Regions from separate parts of the Streptomyces sp. NPDC002754 genome, predicted to be linked through region 1. Evidence: predicted binding sites of a transcription regulator. Region 1 holds the regulator's gene; each other region holds the start of a gene.
What was found. The regulator HrcA, encoded in region 1, represses chaperone genes, less so after heat shock. The targets are predictions, from matches to a motif close to TTNGCACTCNGNNNNNCNGAGTGCNAA.
Positions count from the first base shown of each region.

Region 2: groES (co-chaperone GroES) is a predicted target of HrcA. The motif match lies at 1,494-1,520, and genes of this name have one in related genera.
Region 3: groL (chaperonin GroEL) is a predicted target of HrcA. The motif match lies at 3,098-3,124, and genes of this name have one in related genera.

Region 1 is NZ_JBSFVM010000080.1:32-4,001, reverse strand. It holds gene dnaJ (molecular chaperone DnaJ) at 1-1,083, opposite strand, end outside; gene hrcA (heat-inducible transcriptional repressor HrcA) at 1,084-2,100, opposite strand; gene ACWD2L_RS40835 (MBL fold metallo-hydrolase) at 2,231-2,980, shown strand; gene ACWD2L_RS40830 (DUF3097 domain-containing protein) at 3,015-3,893, shown strand.
Region 2 is NZ_JBSFVM010000005.1:324,745-330,140, forward strand. It holds gene groL (chaperonin GroEL) at 1-919, opposite strand, end outside; gene groES (co-chaperone GroES) at 1,041-1,349, opposite strand; gene ACWD2L_RS15500 (polysaccharide deacetylase family protein) at 1,545-2,195, opposite strand; gene ACWD2L_RS15505 (polysaccharide deacetylase family protein) at 2,192-3,142, opposite strand; gene ACWD2L_RS15510 (THUMP-like domain-containing protein) at 3,225-4,421, shown strand; gene ACWD2L_RS15515 (class I SAM-dependent methyltransferase) at 4,963-5,396, shown strand, end outside.
Region 3 is NZ_JBSFVM010000059.1:10,013-15,408, forward strand. It holds gene ACWD2L_RS40240 (glucosyl-3-phosphoglycerate synthase) at 1-396, opposite strand, end outside; SAM riboswitch class I at 558-713, shown strand; gene thrC (threonine synthase) at 732-2,036, shown strand; gene ACWD2L_RS40250 (MoaD/ThiS family protein) at 2,071-2,346, shown strand; gene ACWD2L_RS40255 (cold-shock protein) at 2,778-2,984, shown strand; gene groL (chaperonin GroEL) at 3,293-4,918, shown strand; gene ACWD2L_RS40265 (SDR family NAD(P)-dependent oxidoreductase) at 5,152-5,396, opposite strand, start outside.

The DNA of each region.
Region 1 (3,970 bases):
GAACTGCCCCGTGGGCCGCTCCTCGCCACGCAACTCCGCAAGCTCCCGCAACACCCTCTCCTGCTCCGGATCCAACTTCTGCGGAGTCATGACCTCGACATGCACGATGAGGTCACCACGGCCACCGCCCCGCAGATGCGTGACACCGAACCCGTGCAGCGGAACCGACTGGCCGGACTGCGTGCCCGGCCGGATGTCGATCTCCTCCACGCCGTCGAGCGTCTCCAGCGGCACCTTCGTGCCGAGGGCCGCCGCCGTCATCGGGATGGTGACCGTGCAGTGAAGGTCGTCGCCGCGCCGCTGGAAGGTCGGGTGCGGGAGTTCGTGGATCTCCACGTAGAGGTCACCGGCGGGGCCGCCACCGGGCCCGACCTCGCCCTCGCCCGCGAGCTGGATCCGCGTGCCGTTGTCCACACCGGCCGGGATCTTCACCGTCAGCGTGCGACGCGACCGGATGCGGCCGTCACCGGCACACTCCGGGCACGGCGTCGGGACGACGGTCCCGAAGCCCTGGCACTGCGGGCACGGCCGCGAGGTCATGACCTGGCCGAGGAAGGACCGCGTGACCTGCGAGACCTCACCGCGCCCGCGACACATGTCGCAGGTCTGCGCCGACGTACCCGGAGCGGCACCCTCACCGCTACAGGTCGTACAGACGACAGCCGTGTCGACCTGGATGTCCTTGGTGGTGCCGAAGGCCGCCTCGTCGAGCTCGATCTCGAGCCGGATCATGGCGTCCTGGCCACGGCGCGTACGGGACCGGGGTCCACGCTGCGACGCCGTGCCGAAGAAGGCATCCATGATGTCCGAGAAGTTCCCGAACCCGCCGGCGCCGAAGCCACCGGCCCCGCCGCCTCCGCCGGACTGCGACAGGGGGTCTCCCCCGAGGTCGTAGACCTGCTTCTTCTGCGGGTCGGAGAGCACCTCGTAGGCGGCGTTGATCTCCTTGAAGCGCTCCTGAGTCTTCGGGTCCGGATTCACATCCGGGTGAAGCTCACGCGCCAGCCTTCGGAAGGCCTTCTTGATTTCGTCCTGGGAAGCGTCGCGGCGCACGCCGAGTACGGCGTAGTAGTCCGTGGCCACTTACGACTCCGCCAGGATCTGTCCGACGTAACGTGCCACTGCGCGTACTGCTCCCATCGTTCCCGGGTAATCCATGCGGGTCGGGCCGACCACGCCGAGCTTGGCCACTGCCTCGCCGCCCGAACCGTAACCGACCGACACCACGGATGTGGAGTTGAGTCCCTCATGGGCGTTCTCGTGACCGATCCGTACGGCCATGCCCGAATCTCCCAGCTCGCCAAGGAGCTTGAGGAGCACGACCTGCTCCTCCAAGGCTTCCAGAACGGGCCGGATGGTGAGGGGAAAATCATGTCCGAAGCGAGTGAGATTGGCGGTGCCGCCGATCATCAGCCGCTCCTCGGACTCCTCGACGAGCGTCTCCAGAAGAGTGGAGAGCACCGTCGAGACCGTGCCGCGGTCCTCCTGCTCGAAGGCGTCCGGCAGGTCCTGCACCAGCTGCGGTACGTCGGCGAACCGGCGGCCCGCGACGCGGCTGTTCAGCCGGGCCCGCAGATCCGCCAGGGACGATTCACCGAAGGGGGCCGGGCAGTCGATCATCCGCTGCTCCACGCGCCCGGTGTCCGTGATCAGTACGAGCATCAGACGGGCGGGCGCGAGCGACAGCAGCTCGACGTGGCGCACCGTGGACCGGGTCAGGGACGGGTACTGGACGATCGCCACCTGCCGGGTGAGCTGCGCGAGCAGCCGCACGGTCCGGCCCACGACATCGTCCAGATCGACCGCGCCGTCCAGGAAGTTCTGCACGGCACGCCGCTCGGGACCGGCCATCGGCTTGACGGCGGTGAGCTTGTCGACGAAGAGGCGGTAGCCCTTGTCGGTGGGGATGCGCCCGGCACTGGTGTGCGGCTGGGCGATGAATCCCTCGTCCTCCAGGGCCGCCATGTCGTTGCGCACCGTCGCCGGCGAGACCCCGAGCTGGTGCCGCTCGGTGAGCGCCTTGGAGCCGACGGGCTCCTCGGTGCCGACATAGTCCTGGACGATGGCGCGCAGCACTTCGAGCCTGCGTTCGTTGAGCATCGGCGCACACCTCCAGAATCAGCCGCCGCGATCATCCTGCTTTGGCACTCCCAATGGGCGAGTGCCAATCTTCCCCGGCTCAGTGTACGGCCGGTGGGTACGGGCCCGGCAAGGGAGCTAGCGTCGAGGTATGGAGTTCGAGCAGCGTATCGATTGGGTCTCGGCGGGTTGGGAGGGACTCGCGCCGAATGTGGGGCGGGTGCGGTTGCCGGGGCTCGACTGCACGAGCGGCCTCGTCGTCGGTGTGGATGCGGCGCTCTTGATCGACACGGGATCCTCACTCCGTGAAGGCGTCCGGCTGCGCGCCGACGCCCGCGCGCTCCTCGGTGCGCACCGGAGAGTGACCCATGTCGCACTGACCCACCCGCACTTCGACCATGTGCTCGGCACGGCCGCGTTCGCGGGTGTCGAGGTGTACGGGGCGGTGGGCATCGACGTCCTCTTCGAGCGCGGCGCCGAGGGGCTGCGCGCCGACGCCGTGCGGCACGGGGTCGACCCGGACGCGGCGACCGAGGCGGTCGACATCCTCGTCACCCCGCCGCACCGGGTGTGCGGCGAGTGGACGCTCGACCTGGGCGGCGGCCTGACGGTGCTGCTCGCGAACATCGGTCCCGCGCACACGGGCCACGACCTGGCGGTCCTGGTCCCCGGCAGCCCTTCAGGCCCGGAGATCGTCTTCTGCGGCGACCTGGTGGAGGAGTCGGGCGAACCGCAGGCGGGTCCTGACGCGGCGCCGGGTCACTGGCCGGCCGCGCTCGACCGGCTCCTCGACCTCGGCGGCGAGGACGCGGTGTACGTTCCGGGGCACGGTTCGACGGTGAATGCGGAGTTCGTCCGTGCGCAGCGCGCCACATTGGCGGCGCGTTTCGGCGTGTCGTAGCCGGGGACCCGGGACTTCTCTTATCGTCCCTCGAATGCTCCCACCCGTCTCCCGCCACCGCCCCTCCGACGAGGGCCCTTCGGGCCCGCAGCGCCATTTGTACTCTGCCGACCTGACTCCTCCGTGGAAGCGGAACAAGCCGACCCCCGAGGTCCCGGCCGAACCGGACCTCGTCGTCGAGGAGGTCACCACGGGCTTCTGCGGGGCGGTGGTCCGGGTCGAGAAGACGGCGCAGGGGCCGACGGTGACCCTGGAGGACCGCTTCGGCAAGCTCCGGGTGTTTCCGATGGAACCGCGCGGCTTCATGATCGACGGCAAGGTCGTCACGCTGGTACGTCCCTCGGGGCCGGCCGCGAGGGGCCCCGCCCGGTCGGCGTCGGGCTCGGTGGCGGTTCCGGGGGCCCGTGCGCGGGTGGCCCGGGCGGGCCGCATCTACGTGGAGGGCAAGCACGACGCCGAGCTCATCGAGCGGGTCTGGGGTCACGACCTGCGGATCGAGGGCGTGGCGGTGGAGTTCCTGGAGGGCGTCGACGACCTTCCGGCGGTCGTCTCCGAGTTCGCCCCGGGGCCGGACGCGCGGCTCGGGGTCCTCGTCGACCACCTGGTGCAGGGGTCGAAGGAGTGGCGCATCGCCCAGTCCGTGACGAGTGAGCACGCGCTGGTCGTGGGGCACCCCTACATCGACATCTGGGAGGCGGTGAAGCCTTCGTCCGTGGGCATCGAGGCGTGGCCGCGGGTGCCGCGGGGGCAGGACTGGAAGACGGGCGTGTGCGGTGCGCTCGGGTGGCGGGTGGCGAATACGGGCGAGGCCTGGCAGCACATCCTGTCGCGGGTCCACTCCTACAAGGACCTGGAACCGGCGCTCCTGGGCCGCGTGGAGGAACTGATCGACTTCGTGACGGCCCCGGCCTAACCACGGGGCTCCGCCCCGGACCCCGCGCCTCAATCGCCGGCGGGACTTGATGATTCAAGCCCCGCCGGCGATTGAGG
Region 2 (5,396 bases), on a different contig from region 1:
GGCCGACCTCCTCGGCGATGACGGTGGCACCGGTGAGGGTGGCCAGGTCCTGCAGCATCGCCTTGCGGCGGTCACCGAAGCCGGGGGCCTTCACGGCGACGGCGTTGAACGTGCCGCGGATCTTGTTCACGACCAGGGTCGACAGGGCCTCGCCCTCGACGTCCTCGGCGATGATCAGGAGCGGCTTGGAGCCACCGTTCTGGATGACCTTCTCCAGGAGCGGGAGCATGTCCTGGATCGAGCCGATCTTGCCCTGGTGGATCAGGATGTACGGGTCGTCGAGGACGGCCTCCATACGCTCTTGGTCGGTGACGAAGTACGGGGACAGGTAGCCCTTGTCGAAGGCCATGCCCTCGGTGAAGTCGAGCTCCAGGCCGAAGGTGTTGGACTCCTCGACGGTGATGACACCGTCCTTGCCGACCTTGTCCATCGCCTCGGCGATGAGCTCGCCGACCTGGTTGTCCTGGGCGGACAGACCGGCGACGGCCGCGATGTCGGACTTGTCGTCGATCGGGCGGGCGGTCGCGAGGAGCTCCTCGGACACGGCCTTGACCGCGGCGTCGATGCCCTTCTTCAGGGCGGCCGGGGAGGCGCCGGCGGCAACGTTGCGCAGGCCTTCCTTGACCAGGGCCTGGGCGAGCACGGTGGCGGTGGTCGTACCGTCACCCGCGATGTCGTTGGTCTTGGTCGCCACCTCCTTCACCAGCTGCGCGCCGAGGTTCTCGTACGGGTCCTCGACCTCGACCTCACGGGCGATCGTGACGCCGTCGTTGGTGATGGTGGGGGCACCGAACTTCTTGTCGATGACGACGTTGCGGCCCTTGGGGCCGATCGTCACCTTGACCGTGTCGGCAAGCTTGTTGACGCCGCGCTCGAGGGCGCGACGGGCGTCCTCGTCGAACTTCAGGATCTTCGCCATGGAGCTGAGTCAGTCCTCTCGAAAAAACGAACCGCGCCCCTCGCACCCGGCAATATCAGCGGGGGCCAGGGGCGCGGTTCAAAGCATTCTGCTTCAGTGAAGCCGGGAAAGCTCGGGTGAATTACTTCTCGACGATCGCGAGCACGTCGCGAGCCGAGAGGACGAGGTACTCGTCGCCGTTGTACTTCACCTCGGTGCCGCCGTACTTGCTGTACAGCACGACATCGCCGACCTTGACGTCGAGCGGAAGACGCTCGCCGTTCTCGAAGCGGCCCGGGCCCACGGCGAGGACAGCACCCTCCTGGGGCTTCTCCTTCGCGGTGTCCGGAATGACCAGGCCAGAGGCCGTGGTCTGCTCGGCGTCGAGCGGCTGGACCACAATGCGGTCCTCAAGCGGCTTGATGGCAACCTTGGAGCTGGTGGTCGTCACGATCCGGTCTCCCCCTTCGGAGATCTCACGGGGTTAACAGTCTGGGGTGGCGACCAGGTGGATCCGTCGTCGCGGGTGCCGGACCTGCCCGTCGCTGTTGGCACTCTCCAGTGGTGAGTGCCAGAACCGAGACTATGACCGCGATTAGCACTCGGTCAAGCGGACTGCTAATCGACACCGTCGCGGGTCGCCGGATCACAGGTAGTCCTCCAGCCTCCCGACCGTGAGTCCCGCCTGCCGTACGCGGTCCAGCAGCCGGGCGGCCGCCTCCTGCCGCATCCCGTGGACCGGGAGGATGTCGCCGGGCCGCGGGGTGCCCCGCGGCTCGCGCCACAGGACGATCGCGTCGACCGCGCACGCGCCCGCCGCCAGCAGCGTGCTCCCGTCGTACGCGCCCGAAGGCGGGTGGAGGAGGCGGGGCGCCGTCCCGAAGCGGGCCTCGATGCGGTCGCGCTGACCGCAGATCTCGGCGTGCTGCTCCACGTATCCGAGGCCGGGCAGGAGGACGTGGGTGAGGGTGCGGTTCTGCACCTGGGCGCCCAGGGACGGGCCCCCATCGCCCCCACCGCCCGCGGCGCCCGCGAGGAAGAGCGAGACCGGGACGTGGCGATCGCGGAACGGTCCGATACCTTCCGCGCCCTGCCCGGCCCCGCCCTCGTACGCCAGGAAGACCACCCTGTCGGCGGTGGGGACGCGGGAGACGATCGGTGGGACGGTCCGCTGCGGGCCGGCCCGCGAACCGGACGCCGTCCGCTCGGCCGGGATGGCGCCCCGTGCGCACCCGGTGAGGAGTGCTGCGGCCAGGGCGCAGCCGAGCAGCCGCGCCCATGGCCCGCGCGGTGTCACAGGTAGTCCTCCAGGCGCGCCACCGCGTACCCCCTGTCGGTGAGGTACTTCATGAGGTTCCGGATCATGTCGGGCATCGTGCCCTTCCAGTCCTTCCGGCCCCTGAAGTGCGTGAGCAGGATGTCGCCCGGATGGATGCTGCGGTCCCACTCGCGGTAGTCCATGCGGTCCACGAACGCCTCGGCGTTCCAGATCGGGGCGTACTCGATGCCGCAGGCCTTGGCGGCGCGCAGGGTGTCCTGGTTGTAGTCGCCGAAGGGCGGGCGGAAGAGCTTGGGCCTGTGGCCGTACTTCTTCTCGATGACGTTCTGCATGCCGCAGATCTCGTGCTTCTGGCGGGCGTACGAGAGGGCGGGCAGGTAGGGGTGGGTGAGTGTGTGGTTGTCGAGGGTGATGCCGCGGGCCTGCATTTTCTTGAAGTAGCCGTATCCGGGCCTGACTTCGGAGTCGGTCAGGAACGCCGTGTACGGGATCCGCAGCTCGCTCATCATCTTCAGGAACCGCGGATCCTTCTCGGCCCCGTCGTCGATGGTGAGGAAGACGACCTTGTCCTTGGTCGGGATCGACGTGAACACGGGCGGCAGGCCGAGTTCCTTCTGGCCGTCGACCTCGAAGCCCTTGCGCGCCTCGATGACCGGCTTCTTCGCCGGCGGGGCCGGGGCGGTGAGCGGCACGTCGGCGAGGCCCCAGCGTCTGGTCGCCGCGACGAGGGCGGTCCGCTGGGCGCGCAGCTTCGTCGCGTACGAGTCGAGGGCGCGGGCGGGGGCGCCCTGGAGGCCCTTCTGCGCCTGCTGGCCGGGGGCCGGCCGCACCGGCTCGGGGTCGCCGCCGGCCGCGCATCCCGTGGCGAGGGCGGAGGCGGCGAGCAACGCGCTCAAGAGACGGACGCCGCGTCTCTTCCTGACCAGCTTTCGGGCGCTTTCTTCGTTTTGTCGTACTAGTTGCATGGCGCCGGATCCTGGCAGCTCGCGGGCCCGTTCCCGGGCCGACACCGCCGCCTGGCGCGCACCGTCGCCCGCCTGGCCCACAATGGACCGGGTGAGTTCCTCCCCTTCGCCCGACGCCTTCTCCGCCCTCCTGTCCCCCGAGGGCCTGGCCCTGCTCGACGAACTCCGGGATCACGATCCGGCCCAGGAGCTCGCCCTCGCCACGAGGCTGCGCCGCGAGCATCCCGCCGAGCTCGTCTCGGCCGCGCTCGCCCAGGCGCGGCTGCGGCAGCGGGCCGTCGCGAAGTTCGGGGCCGAGGACGCGGCCCGGATGTACTTCACGCCGAACGGGGTCGAGCAGGCGACGCGGACGCGCGTGGCGGAGTACCGGGCCGGGGCCTTCGAGCGGCTGGGCGTGCGCTCTGTCGCCGACCTGTGCTGCGGCATCGGCGGCGACGCGATCGCGCTCGCGCGCGCGGGGATCCGGGTGCTTGCCGTCGACCGGGATCCGCTGACGTGCGCGGTGGCGCGGGCGAACGCGGAGGCGCTCGGTCTCGCGGAGCTGATCGAGGTGCGTGAGGCGGACGTCACCGAGGTGGACACGTCCGCGTACGACGCGGTGTTCGTGGACCCCGCGCGGCGTGGTGGTCGGGGGCGCATCTTCGACCCCGAGGCGTACTCCCCTCCGTTGTCCTGGGCCGTGTCGGCCGCGCTCAAGGCGCCGCGCGCCGCGCTGAAGATCGCTCCCGGGATCCCGCACGAGGCGATCCCCGCGGAGGCTGATGCCGAGTGGATCTCGGACGGGGGCGATGTGAAGGAGGCCGTGCTGTGGTTCGGCACGACCGCCGGGCGGATGCGGTCGACGCTGCTGCCGGGGCCGCGGGAGCTCGTCGGGCGGGGGCTGCCGGATCCCGAAGTGCGGCCTGTGGGGCGGTACTTGTACGAGCCGGACGGTGCGGTGATCCGGGCGCATCTGGTGGCCGAGGTGGCCGAGGAGGTCGGGGGCGGGCTCGTCGACGAGACGATCGCGTATGTGACGGGGGACGAGTTGCGGCCCACGGCGTACGCCGTCGCGTACGAGATCACCGATCAACTTCCGTTCAACGTGAAGAAGTTGAAGGTGTTGCTGCGGGAGCGGGAGGTCGGGGTGCTGACCGTGAAGAAGCGGGGGTCGGCGGTGGAGCCGGAGGAGTTGCGGCGGAAGGCAATGCCTAAGCCCTTCGGGAAGCGGGCGGTGACGGTGTTCCTCACACGGGTTGCGGGGGCGCCCACGATGCTCATCGGCGCCCCGGTGGGTTGACGCCACGGGGCTCCGCCCCGGACCCCGCGCCTCAAACGCCGGCGGGGCTGTAAAAGGCGGGGCGCTGCCCCGGACCCCGCGGGCTCTCGTCGAAAGTACGGGCTTGAAAGATCGGGGCTCCGCCCCGGACCCAGCTGCTCAATCGCCGCAGGGGCTTGATAGGCCCACCCGTCGCCGGGGTTTGATGTGGCCCGCTTCGCCGCAGGCGAGGCCCGGGCCCCGCCCATCTCCCACCGCCCGCCCCCTCCGGGGGCGTCGGCCGCGTGGGGTGCGGCACCCCGCTGCAGGCAATCTGCCGCCCGCACGGCTCCCGGCCCATTGCGGTCGGCCGCGCCCCGCCTTGGGCAACGTGCCGCGGCACGACTCCCCACCCATGCGGTCGACCGCACCCGCCTTGGGTGGCCTCCCGCCCGCACGGCTCCCCACCCGTTACGGTCGGCCGCCGCCTTGGGCAATCTGCCGCCTGGGGCGGCAGGGTGGGCATGGCGGCGCCACGGTGCCGCGTGCCGAGACGACGAGCCCGGACCCGGAGAGGCTGCGCATGACGTTCGACCACAACGATCACTATCACCGGTTGCTGACCCGCCAGTTGCCCGCCGGAGGGCGCACCGCGCTCGATGTCGGCTGCGGCACCGGCCGGTTCGCGCGGCGGCTCGTGGCGCACGGGTACCGGGTCGACGCACTCGACCCGGACCCGGCGACGCTCGCCGTGGCGGAGGCCACCGGTGGCGGGCCGCGTTACCGCCTCGCCGATGCCGCGGAGGCCGAACTCCCGCCCGGCCACTACGACGTGATCAGCTGCCTGGCGAGCCTGCACCACATGCCGTTCGAGACACTCACCCGATTCCGCGAGGCCCTCGCGCCCGGCGGCAGGCTGCTCGTGCTCGGTTGCTACGACGGCGTGACGCCGTGGGACGTGGTCGCGTCCCCGGCGAACGCGGTGGCGCGTCTCTCCGTTCACGTGGGTGAGCGTGC
Region 3 (5,396 bases), on a different contig from region 1:
CTTCAGGTCGGCGTCGACGAAACACACGATGTCACCGGACGTGACGAAAAGGGAGCGCCACAGCACCTCGCCCTTGCCGGGCCTTGCCGGGATCCGCGGCAGGATCGCGTCCCGGTGCTCGACGCGCGCCCCGGCCGCCGCCGCGACCTGGGAGGTGCGGTCGGTGGAGCCGGAGTCGATCACGACGAGCTCGTCGACGAGCGGCACCGCGTCCGTCATCAGCGTCCGCCGGATCTCGGAGACGATCTCGCCGACCGTCTCCTCCTCGTTCAGCGCGGGCAGTACGACACTCACCGTCTGCCCCGACGCGTGCTTGGCGGCGACCAACCGGTGCAGCGGATGGTCCGCCACGGACCAGGAGCGCCTGTTCAGCCAGCGCTCGACCTCTTCCAGCACGGTCTGGGTTCCTTCCCTAAGGATCGACATGTGATCCATCTCGCGGTTCGGACGACTATCTCTGCGGTCCGGGCCTTCGGTTACAGTCTTGAACAAGGTCGGTGACCATCGCATGCCGGGGGTCGCCTGCCGTACACAACTGAATCCACACAATCGAATACCGCTCATCCAGAGGGGCAGAGGGAAACGGCCCGTTGAAGCCCCGGCAACCCTCCAGCCGGTCTCGTTTCGCACACTCCAGTGCGCTCGCGAGGCTCCCGGCTAGTGAAGGTGCCAAATCCGTCTCGTGGCGAGATGCGTCACGGGAAAGATGAGGAGAAAGGGCCTCGCCTCTCATGGCTGTACAGACTGTCGCCACCGAAACCGCCGCCACCGACGCCGTCGACCTTGGTCCGGCATCCGGCCTCTCCTGCCGCGAGTGCGGCGCCGTCGTCCCGCTCGGCCCCGTCTTCGCCTGCGCCGAGTGTTTCGGCCCGCTCGAAGTCGCGTACGACCTCCCCGTCGGTGACCCCGAGACGCTGCGCAAGCAGATCGAGGCAGGACCCGCCAACATCTGGCGCTACGCCCCGCTGCTGCCCGTCCCGGCCGACGTCGCCGAGAAGCCGAACATCAACCCCGGCTGGACCAAGCTCGTCAAGGCCGACAACCTCGGCCGTGAACTGGGCGTCGCCGAGGGCAAGTTGTTCGTCAAGGACGACTCCGGCAACCCGACGCACTCCTTCAAGGACCGCGTCGTCGCGCAGGCCATCGAGGCCGCCCGCGCCTTCGGCTTCACCACGCTCTCCTGCTCCTCCACCGGCAACCTGGCCGGCGCCGTCGGCGCCGCTGCCGCCCGTGCCGGCTTCCGGTCCTGCGTGTTCATCCCGCACGACCTGGAAGAGGGCAAGGTCGTCATGGCCGGCGTCTACGGCGGTGACCTCGTCGCCATCGAGGGCAACTACGACGACGTGAACCGCTTCTGCTCCGAGCTCATCGGCGACCCGCTGGGCGAGGGTTGGGGCTTCGTCAACGTCAACCTGCGCCCGTACTACGGCGAGGGTTCCAAGACGCTCGCGTACGAGATCTGCGAGCAGCTGGGCTGGGTCCTTCCCGACCAGCTGGTCATCCCGATCGCGTCCGGCTCGCAGTTCACGAAGATCGACAAGGGCCTGAAGGAGCTGATCAAGCTCGGCCTCGTCGAGGACAAGCCGTACAAGCTGTTCGGCGCCCAGGCCGAGGGCTGCTCCCCGGTCTCCGTCGCCTACAAGGGCGGCCACGACGTGGTCCGCCCGCAGAAGCCGACCACCATCGCCAAGTCCCTCGCCATCGGCAACCCCGCCGACGGCCCCTACGTCCTCGACATCGCGCGCCGTACCGGCGGCGCCGTGGAGGACGTGAACGACGAGCAGGTCGTCGACGCGATCAAGCTGCTCGCGCGCACGGAGGGCATCTTCGCCGAGACCGCCGGTGGTGTGACCCTCGGCGTCACGCAGAAGCTCATCGAGGCGGGCCAGATCGACCCGTCGCTGACCACGGTGGTCCTGAACACCGGTGACGGCCTCAAGACGCTTGCCGCGGTCGCCGATTCGTCCCAGGCCACGGCCACGATCCGGCCGAACCTCGACGCGTTCCGCGAGGCCGGCCTCGCCGCCGACCACTGAGCCCGACCGACTTGTAGCAACAGGAGTTACCACCATGAGCGTCAACGTTCGCATCCCCACCATCCTGCGCACCTACACGGGCGGCAAGTCCGAGGTCGCCGCAGAGGGCGGCACCCTCGCCGACGTCATCGCCGACCTCGAGAAGAACCACACCGGCATCGCCGCCCGCGTCCTCGACGACCAGGGCAAGCTGCGCCGCTTCGTGAACGTCTACGTGAACGACGACGACGTCCGCTTCGAGCAGGGCCTCGAGACGGCGACGCCGGACGGCGCGGGCGTCTCGATCATTCCGGCCGTCGCCGGCGGCTGATCGTTCGCGTTCTACCCAGAGTTATCCGAATTGCCCTCTCCGCCAGAGAAGCGGAGGGGGCAATTCTGCATGGTTGAGCGCGGTACAGTTGGGGAAGCTGCTGCGTTTCCATGAACGGTGCATGACGGGCGCATATGAGTTCTCGCCCGGAGCCCGACAAGAAGTAGCCAAAGTAACCGGCCCATTCGGGCCTTTTATGGCATTTGCGCGGCCCGACTTGCCCTGGGATCCGGTGAGTTGGCCCGGTTCCCCCGATCTGGCGTGCCCAGAATTCTCGTCCGATTGACCTGTTGCAGACGGCAGTTGGGCAGATACATTCAGCCGCGGTCGACGCGTTCCGGCGCACACCCCCATATCCCATGGGGCGTGAGGTCTGACCCGGGTCCGCGAAGTGCGGTCCTGCGTAAGGGCCAGTAATAGGGGAGTTAGGCATGGCTCAGGGCACCGTCAAGTGGTTCAACGCGGAGAAGGGGTACGGCTTCATCGCGGTCGACGGTGGTGCGGATGTGTTCGTCCACTACAGCGCGATTCAGATGGACGGCTACCGCACCCTCGAAGAGGGTCAGCGGGTGGAATTCGAGATCTCGCAGGGCCAGAAGGGGCCGCAGGCCGACATGGTCCGCGTGGCCGCCGGCTGAACGCGCGTCCGACTGCAAGCTTGCACGTCGCACGTCATGAAGGGCTCGTCTCCCGGGTGACCGGGGGGCGGGCCCTTCGTGCTGCGTGGGACTGTTCGCGATGAGGAGAGCACCTTGCACTCGAGGGGGTCGAGTGCTAATCATTGGGCTTAGCACTCTCCGAGTGAGAGTGACAGAACTTGGATCGGGTCGGTGAGGTCCGGGGGCCGGGTGGTGCAAGGAACCACACGGTCTGCAGACCGTCCGTCGCGGGCACCAGCACGGTCCGTTTGCTTGCTTTTCCACCCCGTCCGGGAGGACCACTTCACATGGCCAAGATCATCGCGTTCGACGAGGAGGCACGGCGCGGCCTCGAGCGCGGCATGAACCAGCTCGCCGACGCCGTCAAGGTGACCCTGGGCCCCAAGGGTCGCAACGTCGTCCTCGAGAAGAAGTGGGGCGCCCCCACGATCACCAACGATGGTGTGTCCATCGCCAAGGAGATCGAGCTCGAGGACCCGTACGAGAAGATCGGCGCCGAGCTGGTCAAGGAGGTCGCGAAGAAGACGGACGACGTCGCCGGTGACGGCACGACGACCGCGACCGTCCTGGCCCAGGCGCTCGTTCGCGAAGGCCTTCGCAACGTAGCCGCCGGCGCCAACCCGATGGCCCTCAAGCGCGGCATCGAGCGCGCCACCGAGGCCGTCTCCGCCGCTCTCCTCGAGCAGGCCAAGGAGGTGGAGACCAAGGAGCAGATCGCCTCCACCGCCTCCATCTCGGCCGCCGACACCCAGATCGGCGAGCTCATCGCCGAGGCCATGGACAAGGTCGGCAAGGAAGGCGTCATCACCGTCGAGGAGTCCCAGACCTTCGGTCTGGAGCTCGAGCTCACCGAGGGCATGCGCTTCGACAAGGGCTACATCTCGGCGTACTTCGCCACGGACATGGAGCGCATGGAGTCGTCGCTCGACGACCCGTACATCCTGATCGTGAACTCGAAGATCTCGAACGTGAAGGACCTCCTTCCGCTGCTCGAGAAGGTCATGCAGTCCGGCAAGCCGCTGCTGATCATCGCCGAGGACGTCGAGGGCGAGGCCCTGTCGACGCTGGTCGTCAACAAGATCCGTGGCACCTTCAAGTCCGTCGCCGTCAAGGCCCCGGGCTTCGGTGACCGCCGCAAGGCCATGCTCGGCGACATCGCCATCCTCACGGGCGGCACGGTCATCTCCGAGGAGGTCGGCCTCAAGCTCGAGAACGCCGGTCTCGACCTGCTCGGCCGCGCCCGCAAGGTCGTCATCACCAAGGACGAGACGACGATCGTCGACGGCTCCGGTGAGAGCGACCAGGTCCAGGGTCGCGTCAACCAGATCCGTGCCGAGATCGAGAACAGCGACTCGGACTACGACCGCGAGAAGCTCCAGGAGCGCCTCGCCAAGCTCGCCGGCGGCGTGGCCGTCATCAAGGCGGGCGCGGCCACCGAGGTCGAGCTCAAGGAGCGCAAGCACCGCATCGAGGACGCCGTTCGCAACGCGAAGGCGGCCGTCGAAGAGGGCATCGTCGCCGGTGGTGGCGTGGCCCTCCTCCAGGCCTCCGCGGTGTTCGAGAAGCTGGAGCTCGAGGGTGACGAGGCGACCGGCGCCAACGCCGTGAAGCTCGCGCTCGAGGCCCCGCTCAAGCAGATCGCCGTCAACGGTGGTCTCGAGGGTGGCGTCGTCGTGGAGAAGGTGCGCAACCTGACCGTCGGTCACGGTCTGAACGCCGCCACGGGTGACTACGTCGACATGATCGCCGAGGGCATCATCGACCCGGCGAAGGTCACGCGCTCTGCCCTGCAGAACGCCGCGTCCATCGCCGCGCTGTTCCTCACCACCGAGGCTGTCATCGCCGACAAGCCGGAGAAGGCGGGCGCTGCGCCGGCCGGTGGCGGGATGCCGGGCGGTGACATGGACTTCTGAGCCGGTCGCGGTTCAGCTCGTCTGTAACCCGAGGGCGGCACTGTCTCTACGTGAGACGGTGCCGCCCTCGGGCGTTTTGTTGCGGCCAGCCGTGGGTGCGGTCGCGGGGCTCTGCCCCGGGCCCCGCTGGCTCTCGTTCGAAGTGCGGGGCTTGAAAGATCGGGGCTCTGCCCCGGGCCCCGCGCCTCAATCGCCGGCGGGGCTTGAATGGGCGTCGGCGGGGCTTCAATGGGTCAGGCGGTTTTGACCGAGCCGGCGTCGATGAGGTGGTCGGTGCCTGTGGTCGCGGCGGCGAGGGGGGACGACAGGTAGGTGATCAGGGTCGCGACCTCTTCGGGTTCGATGAGGCGGTCGATGAGCATGCCTGTCGCCGTGGGCAGTCCGGCCAGGAGGTCGGTGTGGTCGATGCCCATGGCGGTGGCGACCCCGGCGCCGTAACCCGTCGGGCTCTCCCACATCGCGGTGCGGACCGGGCCCG